Regions from separate parts of the Priestia sp. HNGD-A6 genome, predicted to be linked through region 2. Evidence: riboswitches for the same ligand, from Rfam matches in the RefSeq annotation. Region 2 holds a riboswitch; the other holds the start of a gene.
The links. A riboswitch is a leader RNA that binds a small molecule or an ion and turns the genes downstream of it on or off. The one in region 2 is predicted to bind thiamine pyrophosphate.
Positions count from the first base shown of each region.

Region 1: it holds a riboswitch for thiamine pyrophosphate, as region 2 does, so the genes downstream of both, SCI76_RS11290 (thiamine phosphate synthase) here and thiT (energy-coupled thiamine transporter ThiT) in region 2, are expected to answer to the same signal.

Region 1 covers NZ_CP138621.1:2,240,419-2,245,300, forward strand. The annotation lists gene SCI76_RS11270 (thiazole biosynthesis adenylyltransferase ThiF) at 1-398, opposite strand, end outside; gene SCI76_RS11275 (thiazole synthase) at 395-1,162, opposite strand; gene thiS (sulfur carrier protein ThiS) at 1,168-1,371, opposite strand; gene thiO (glycine oxidase ThiO) at 1,368-2,495, opposite strand; gene SCI76_RS11290 (thiamine phosphate synthase) at 2,479-3,102, opposite strand; TPP riboswitch at 3,224-3,325, opposite strand; gene SCI76_RS11295 (hypothetical protein) at 3,484-3,699, opposite strand; gene crcB (fluoride efflux transporter CrcB) at 3,751-4,137, opposite strand; gene SCI76_RS11305 (CrcB family protein) at 4,138-4,536, opposite strand; gene SCI76_RS11310 (amino acid ABC transporter substrate-binding protein) at 4,878-4,882, shown strand, end outside.
Region 2 covers NZ_CP138621.1:208,577-213,458, reverse strand. The annotation lists gene SCI76_RS01130 (ethanolamine ammonia-lyase reactivating factor EutA) at 1-1,386, opposite strand, end outside; gene thiT (energy-coupled thiamine transporter ThiT) at 1,543-2,151, opposite strand; TPP riboswitch at 2,184-2,284, opposite strand; lysine riboswitch at 2,459-2,643, shown strand; gene SCI76_RS01120 (amino acid permease) at 2,747-4,186, shown strand; gene SCI76_RS01115 (hypothetical protein) at 4,223-4,591, opposite strand; gene SCI76_RS01110 (GNAT family N-acetyltransferase) at 4,695-4,882, opposite strand, start outside.

The DNA.
Region 1 (4,882 bases), 2.0 Mb from region 2:
ATTACAAGGCGTGCGTCAAAATTATCGGTTGCATCAATCATAACATCTACCCCCTCAACAAGCTGTTCTAAAACTTGAGGGGTACCGTCCGCTACGTGGGCTTCTACTTTTACATCATGATTAATATCGTGAAGCCTTTTTTTAGCGGCAACTGCTTTTGGGATTCTTTTATCAGCATCTTTTTCACTATACAATTGCTGACGCTGAAGGTTGCTCCACTCTACATAATCGCGGTCAATGAGCGTTATTTTCTTTACTCCCGCTCGTGCAAGGGCCTCGGCGTTCCCTGTTCCAAGAGCACCTGCTCCTACAATCAGAACATGCTTTTCTTGAATTTGCTGCTGTCCGCCTTTTCCAATAGGTTGAAACAATTCTTGGCGGGAATAACGATTAATCAACCGATACTCATCCCTTCTGTTGGACTGCTTGCCGTTGCATATTGTTTCTTTTCAATACGTCCTGCTTCAAATGCTGCTCTTCCTGCCTCAATCGCTAGCTTCATAGCACGAGCCATTTTCACAGGATCTTTTGCTCCTGAAACAGCTGTATTTAATAACACACCATCTGCTCCTAGCTCCATAGCTTGAGCTGCGTCTGAAGCCGTTCCAATACCTGCATCTACAATTACTGGAACGGTTGATTGTTCAATGATAAAACGCATGTTCAACGGATTAATAATACCTTGACCTGAACCGATAGGCGACGCTCCTGGCATAATGGCATGTACGCCTAACTCCTCTAAACGACGCGCAAGTAAAACATCATCTGATGTGTAAGGTAAAACGGTAAAGCCCTCTTTTAACAGTTCTTCACTAGCTTTTAATGTTTCAACTGGATCAGGAAGCAGCGTCTTATCACATCCAATTACTTCTACTTTCACCATGTCACAAAGTCCAGAAGCCTTTGCTAATTTAGCAATACGTACGGCCTCTTCTGCATTTTTTGCTCCAGCAGTGTTAGGCAAAAGAGTGAAACGCTTCACATCAAGTGCTTCTAATAAATTAGGCTGATTTTGATCAAAAATATCCATTCGTCTAACAGCAAATGTTAAAATTTCTGTTTCCGACTCTTCTACCGCTTGACGCTGAGTCGTAAAGTCCGGAAATTTCCCTGTTCCTAATAATAAACGTGAATTAAATGTATATTGTCCAATTTTTAACATACTCTTCATCCTCCTCCAACAAATGAAACAACTTCTAATGTATCTCCATCTTTTAAGCATGCATCGCTATGTTCTTCTTTTTGCAAAATATTCTTGTTTAATTCAACAATTACAACTCGCTCATGCAGACTCTGAGCCTGCAGCAAGTGCTCGACCGTTTCAATTTCATCTCCGACAGTGACGGTCTTACCGTTAATAATTAGATTCAATGAACTCCCTCCATTGCTCTCGTTAGCTGAAATGATGTAAAGAATGAATGATTTGGCTTTTTCCCTAACAAAGCATCAGCCATAATTTTTCCAGTTGCAGCGCTTAATAAAATACCGTTTCGGTAGTGGCCAAAAGCCATGTGCAGATTCGCTATTTCAGGGTGCTCTCCTAAATAAGGCCAGCCATCATTTGTTTGTGGACGAAGACCAGCCCATGCTTTTTCAAATGTGGCTTCTTTAATGGCCGGCAGAAGCGCAGAAGCTTTATTCAGCAAAAATTGAATACCTTGTGCAGAAACGGTCTTAGTAAAATCATGCTGCAGCTTAGTTGCCCCGATTACGATTCTTCCACCAGTCTTAGGGACTAAGTAAAAACCTTCATCTAAAAAAATCGTTTTAGAAAGCAGGGGCTTATGACTTTGCAGAGCAATACACTCTCCTTTTACAGGAAACACCTCGCCTAAATGTTCAGAAGAAATAAAGCGTTTAGCCCATGAGCCTGCTGCAATCACTACTTTTTCTCCATAAAAAGAGCCTTTGGACGTCTGTACCCCTTTTACTGTTTCATTTTCCATAATAAGAGAGTGAACGTCACAGTATTCGAATACATCTGCTCCGTGATACAAGGCTCCATGAGCAAGAGCTTGTGTTAACTTAGCCGGAGCTAGCTGGCCGTCTCCCGGTATTGTAATGGCTCCGTATATGTCTGGAGAGAGCCCGGGTTCTAACAAACGCGCTTCTTTTACATCGATCCATCTTACATCTTTGTCCCACCGGTGGTGCTGAGCGGCTTTTTTCTTTAATACGTGTGCATCTTCTTCTGTTACAGCGACTTTTAATAAGCCTTTTTGAATGAGCTCTACGTCGATAGCCGTTTTTTCTTTTAGTTCCTTCACCAGTTCAGGAAACATGCTTCTGCTCTTAATAGCAAGGTCTAAAAGAGGACCTTCTTCATCAATTTCAGCTTGAGCACCTAAAATACCAGCGGCTGCACTTGAAGCTTCACAACCAACTTGATTGCGTTCAAGAATAGCTACTGACGCTCCTTGTTTTGACAAATGATAAGCGATAGAAGAGCTGATTATACCTCCTCCGATTAACAGTACATCATAATGCTGCTTCATTTTCTCCACCTCCAGATGTCCATATATGAGAATATTGTTTAATCGCTTTCAGGGGATCTTGCGCAAGCATGACACCAGACATCACGGCTATACCGTGTGCTCCTGTTTGAAGTACCTCTTTGGCATTTACAGGTGTAATTCCTCCAATGGCAATAACCGGTATCTGCACAGCGTCTACTACTTCTTTTAGTGCCGCTATCCCTCGACTTTTTAATTCTTTTTTTGAATGTGTTGAATAAATATGTCCGTATAAAATGTAGTGAGCACCATCTTTTTCAGCTTCTAAAGCCTCTTCCACAGAGTGAACTGACTTTCCAACAATAAGAGAAGGAAATGCGTCTATAACAAACGAAACGTCTAAACTATGATAGGCAAGCTGTACACCTTTTGCTTTTAAAGCATGCGCTACATCAACTCGGTCATTCACAATAATTTTAGAGCGACAAAATGGTAGGCTTTCTAGTAAACATTGAATCTGCTTTGCCGTTTTCTTTTTTTCTCTAATATGAATGGCGCCCGCAAAAGGCGCGATAGCCGTTAAAATTTTTTGAAGCTCTTCGATTGGCTGCTTATCTGTTGTAATGACATGAAATTTAGGAATATCCACATGATCGAAACCTTTCCATTCAGAATAAAGAGAAATTTCAATCACTTCATCTTGTGCAGAGGGCTTTATTACATACAAAAAACCACTCTACAACGTAGAGTGGTTAGCATGCATCGTTATGTAAACATGATCGCCACTTCCCTACGCTGGTCCAAACCAGATCAGGTTCAAAGGGTCCGAAATACATCCGTCTCAGCTTCAAAAAGCTCCCCTAGTGATTGCTATTTATTGATTTTGTTTTTGCACTTAAAATTATAACACAACTAGATGTAAATACAATATCTCTTTATGCTCTTACGGCTCTCTTCCTTTTATAGATGTATCTTTTAAGCTTCTTTACTAAGAGGCCCGGCGCACCGAATCATTCTGCTTTTTATATAGTTAGTAATCGGTATAGTCGTCAAATTCTTCTTTGTCTTTTTCCTTTTTCCGATCCCATATAAACAGCAGGAGTAACATAATAAAAGTTAGAATATAAAAACCGTAAAAAATAAATGCCGCCACAACATTTATAAATAAAAATAAAAAACCAATGATCTGACCTGCAACAGCTACAATCAACAAAATGTATTTCCAAACTTCTGCTTTTCTATCCATTCTCTACTTCTCCGTCTTTTTGTTTTTCCCTACTAGAAACGTTCTCTTTACTTATAATAAAAACGTTCCTGCCAGTAAACCGACTGTAAATAAACCAACTGTTCCAAATGCTGAAATCCCCACGTACGCCAACATTTTCCGATAAGATTTTTCCCGAATTAACTGTACGGTTTCCACACTAAACGTTGAAAAAGTGGTAAAGGCACCAAAAAACCCAATGCCAATCATTAAAAATATTGAATCATCATAAGCATGACTCGGAACCTTTCCATAATAACTACCGTAAAAAAGACCAAGCCCAAACGCACCGAGCAAGTTTACAAACAGCATTGAGACTGGAAAAGGAGGGTTTGAAACTGTTTTTGTAACTTTTAAACCCAAAAGATAACGGCATATTCCTCCAGCTGCCCCGCCAAGTGCCAAGCTCACTATGCTCATTTACTTCACCTCATGTACTTTCACTAAATTTTTCCCTGCCGCTTCACCGCATAGATAGCCTGCTAAAGCAAGAAGGATTCCACCTACTAAAGAGACAATGACATAAATGGCTCCCCAAAATAAATGGTGCTGAGTGAGAGAAATGACGTCTCCTGCAAAGGTTGAATACGTTGTAAAACCGCCGCACACGCCAACTCCTAGTCCAAGCTTTATCCATTCTTTTGGCTTTTTCCACGCAAAAAATCCTGTTAATAGGCCTAGTATGAAGCTTCCTAATAGGTTTTCAATTACCGTTCCTATTGGATAGCCCGTATATAATAAGGAAATATTTAGCAAATAACGCGCATATGTACCAGCGATAGCACCAAAGGCAATTGAGATTAAGTTTATGGCTTTCATCATATCGCTCCGTTTCATAAATTCTTCTTTAAGTGTACCATAAGGAATTTATTTCTACCTTAACATTTAACTATATGTTTATTGCACCAAAAGTCATGAAAAAATGAAAGAGAAAATCGTCGCATGAAACTTCCTTTTTACTCCTCAAATATCCCTTAAAAATCCACTTAATCCAAATTTTAAAATCTTTCTGTATCCTTATGACAAACCGTGTATAGAAGGTATATTTCCCTTATTTTAAGTCACATTAATCGTATAAGTTTTTTTTGTTGACTTTTGCTGTGTTCTTGTTTAGTATCACAGAGTATCATTTCCTATCAGAATACTAGGGGGTTTAGAAAATGAA
Region 2 (4,882 bases):
AGAGATTGCCTCTCCAGCTACGGGTAACCCTAGATCGATATAATCTCCGTGGGTAAAGTCAATTTGATCTAAACAAATAATTTCTAATTCGTTCTCCTGTTTGGCTAGTGCTTGTCCTAAAGCTTTAGCAATATCCTGCTCGCATAAAACAACGAGGCACTTAGCTCCTTTAAAACAAGCACCAAATTCAGCGCTTATTACTTTTGCTAATTCTTGCAGCATTCTATAGCTGCAGTAAGGGAAATGAGATAAAGCAATAGCAACGGGAGGATCTTCTGCGCTGAAAACAGTTGAAGCCTGCATACATGCCGTTCGAGCTCTTTCTTGAAACAGCTGCGGATTCCACTCCTCCTCTTGCTGTACGGGTATCTCTATAATCGGAATATTTTTTAGCGGCAGCCGCTTTGATTCAATGTATACGGTTGATCCACTAACTTCTGTATTTTGCATACCAGCTCCAATGACAGTGGCTCGCGTTGTTTCAGCGGCTTGAGATACCTGTATGGCTTGAAACTGATAAGCTAGCAGCGGACCAATGTCTCCGTGTATGGCCACTTCCTTCACTGTTTTTGGTTTCTCCTTCTCTATCATGGCTCCTACTCCTCCCGAGACCATGATTGTCTCTGGCCGAGTAGAAGATCTTGTATGAGGGGAAACGAGCAGCAAAGAGGTTTGCTTCAGTGCGCTCACATAATCCACGGTTTCTTTAGCTAGCAATTTGCAAATAGACGAGAGTTTTTCAAATGTTGCTTTTTCGCCTTCTTGAAGCATCAGAGAATTATTTTTTAAAAATTCAGTTAAATAAGACGAAACGTAGGTAACAATACCATCTTCGTTTAGCCGAATTAATCTTCCGCCTACATGCAGGGTAAACGTTTCAATCACTTTTCCATTTTGACATAAGGCGATGTTAGCAGTGCCTCCACCTACATCAATGTTGGCAATCACTTTATTGGTTTCAGCAGAATGTTCGATTGCTCCCGATCCTTTTGCCGCTAACATTCCTTCTAAGTCAGCACCAGCTGTTGCAACAACAAAATTCCCAGCGTGTTCAGCTAGATAGTGAACGATACTCTCTGCATTTTGCTTCCGAGCCGTTTCTCCTGTGATGATCACAGCACCCGCCTCCACCTGATCTAAGGAGATTCCTGCTTTTTTGTACTCTTTTTCTAGTAATAGCGTTAACCTCCGAACATCGATTTCAACCTCGTTTACCATAGGTGTTGTATAGATGGAACTTGCATACGTTACGCGACGATCAATAATTTGACAGCCTGGCAGCGTAAACTGATTTTGTTGATTTGCTATTAACAGTTTGCTTACAATCAGTTTTGTTGTGCTTGTTCCAATATCTAAACCTATGCTCGTGATCCATTTCTGTAGCATACGATCAACCCTTTATCTCGTTTGAATATGTTGACTATCATAAAACAGTTTTTTGAATATTTCACTAACTATGTTATCAAACCTGACACACTTTTGTGTAAACAAAGGTGACAAATAAGAAAAAAGACTAAATCTTGGCAGATTTAGTCTTTTTTCTTATGATGAGTGTGATTTAGTTACAATCATTCTTGATGCCGATGGAATTAACAATGAAAGAATGACTAAGCAGGCTATTAGTGACCCTACCATTGAAATACCGTTCATTGAAAAAGAATACCACAGAGCGGACATACCCTTTGGTGCGTACGATCCCCAGAAAATAATACCAGCAATAAAGTGCCAGAAATAACGTGCGAAGCTGCCGATAATAAGGGATAAAACAATTAAAACAAAAGCTTTTGATCTGTTATTGGTAGCTAAATTTGTTTTAATAGATTGTGAAAAAATACCTCCAAAACCTATAAAAGCAAAAGCTACAATATATTCAATAAATGTTTGTAGCGCTGTTAAAATATAAGCTGTTCCTGTCGCTAACTGCAAAAGCCCCCATAATAGACCGGATAGAGCCCCGCCTTTTACTCCCCAGCGAAAGCACATAATAAAAATGGGCACCATGGAGAACGAAATGCTCACAGCCGTCGCAATTTTAATTGAAGGCAAAAGGTCAAGTAGAAGTGCCAATGCTGCAAAAATAGCTATTTCAATTTTAGCCTGTAAAGGTAATGCTTTATTCACGTTTCTCACTCCTGTTTTTGAATCATTCATATCAAACGGTTTACACAGGAGTAAGCAAATATATGCTACTATTCCCACATTCCTACGCTAGCGTTAACTAACAGGTTCAAAGGGTCTGAACATTTCGTTCACTCTCAGCACGGCGGCTCCCCCTGTGGTACGTTTGGATATTTATGTAGTATAAAGACAATGTTTATTATACCATACGTAACAAAATAGATTCGAGAGATTTCAAAGATGTTTCTATTTTCTGAATCTATTTTTTATAATGACAATCGTTTTAGTATTTGTTATACTTCTTTTATGTCAATTGAATATAAAAAACCCTCATCCTAATCGATGAGGTAGAGGTCGCAGTTTTTAATAGTAAAGTAACGGAAATGCAGAGAACATTGAGGATGTTGCTTGAAAGGAAAAATTGCCGAAGTTTAAATCACTTCTCGGTTGATTTAAGCTGGGGCTGTCTCCGAACAGGAACAGAACTGTCACATCATGCGAGTGATGTGAAGAGCTATCTTCACGGAAGGTTGACGCGGTTTTCAGATTTAAAAGCGCGCACATATACTGCGGGCTTTTTTTATGTTATCCCCGTCTCTTTCCGTACATTCGAAAGGAGTATTTATCTATGCAAGAGCAGCAAGAATTAAAACGTGGGTTGAAATCTCGCCACTTAACGATGATTTCATTAGGAGGAGCCATCGGAACCGGCTTATTCCTAGCAAGTGGTGGAGCAATTCACACAGCAGGACCTGGGGGAGCGCTTTTAGCTTACGCTATTATTGGCGTAATGGTTTACTTTTTGATGACCAGCCTAGCAGAGCTAGCAGCTTATATGCCTGAAGCTGGTTCATTTAGTACGTATGCGTCTCGTTTTGTAGATCCATCCTTTGGTTTCGCTCTCGGCTGGAACTACTGGTATAACTGGGCTATTACGATTGCAGCTGAATTATCCGCTGGAGCCCTTATTATGAAATTTTGGTTCCCGAACTCTTCTTCTATTTTATGGAGTGCCCTGTTTTTATTAATTATGTTTGGGCTTAACTACCTTTCTGTAAAAGGATTTGGTGAATCTGAATTTTGGTTTTCGTTAATTAAAGTAGTAACGGTTATTATCTTTTTAGTTATTGGTATTATGATGATTTTTGGTATCTTTAACAATGAAGCACCAGGTTTTAAAAACTTCACGCTTGGTGATGGACCGATTCACGGTGGATTCTTCACTGTACTAGGTATCTTTATGGCAGCTGGTTTTTCATTCCAAGGAACAGAGTTGCTTGGAGTCGCAGCTGGAGAAAGTGAAGATCCGGAAAAAACGGTTCCTCGCGCAGTTAAACAAGTCTTCTGGCGCATCTTGTTATTTTATATTTTAGCTATTTTTGTTATTGGGATGCTTATTCCATACACAGCGAATTCATTAGCAAGTGATGACGTGCGAGTAAGTCCGTTTACTTTAATATTCGAACGAGCAGGTCTGGCGTTTGCAGCATCAGCGATTAATGCCGTTATTTTAACAGCTGTTTTATCTGCTGGTAACTCAGGCATGTATGCTTCTACGCGTATGCTGTGGAACTTAGCCAAAGATGGAAAAGCACCAAGGTTCTTAGCAAAAGTGAATAAACGAGGCGTTCCAGTTAATGCCTTAATCGCAACGGCACTTGTCGGTACACTTGCATTTGGTGCTTCATTTTTTGGAGACGGTGCGGTATATACGTGGTTACTTAACGCTTCTGGTATGTCTGGTTTTATTGCTTGGTTAGGAATTGCGATCAGCCACTATCGTTTTAGAAGAGCATTTGTTGCTCAAGGTCATGATTTGAGTGAACTTCCATATCATGCAAAACTTTTCCCATTTGGCCCTATCTTTGCCTTTATTTTATGTGCCGTTGTTATTTTAGGCCAAAACTATTCGGCGTTTATGGGTGACTCGATTGACTGGTACGGTGTACTTGTTTCTTATATCGGACTTCCTTTATTCTTAATTGTTTGGTTAGGATACAAATGGACGAAAAAGTCGAAGCTTATCCCGTTAAAAGAATGTCAAGTAATAGTGAAAAAATACGAATAAAAAAAGCTCTCTATTCAAAAGAATAGAGAGCTTTTTTTATATGAGCTGATCGGCAAAATGAAGAGATATATAAGCGGGTTGGTTTTTCATAACAAGCATATAACCTTTGAGGGGACGGTTATAGTAATCAGCAGCTTCGATATAATAAATACGCTGAATTAACCTGCTTAAATGAGTTGCAAAAGATGGAAGTTGGTGATTAGGAATGGTTTGGATGTAGTCTATGATTTCTTGTTTAGTTTGAAGGCCTGAACGGGTACATTCTAACAGATGAAAAAGCGGATCTGCTGCTATAGTAGATAGTTCAGAATTGTGTTTGATTCTATTCAGCTGGATATGCAGTTCTTTTTGAGACCATTTTTTCGGCACAGCTCTTAGATGTTGATATTGAAAATGTGTACTCATGATAGCTAACACCTTTCGTATTAAAATAATAAAACAACTTATTATTTTAATAACCTTTACACATGAAACTAAAACGTTACAATGTGTAAAGGTGTCATACATCTTATAAAATAAGCTGATAAAAAAGTACATCTTGCCACTGATCAAATTTCCAGCCCACTTCTTTAAACTCTCCGCAAAATGTAAAATTAAATTGCTCATGCATTTTGATACTGATATCATTCCCTTTTGTAATTCCTGAAATGACAACGTGATGGTCGAGCTCTTTAGCTAATTCCAAAATGCGCTTCA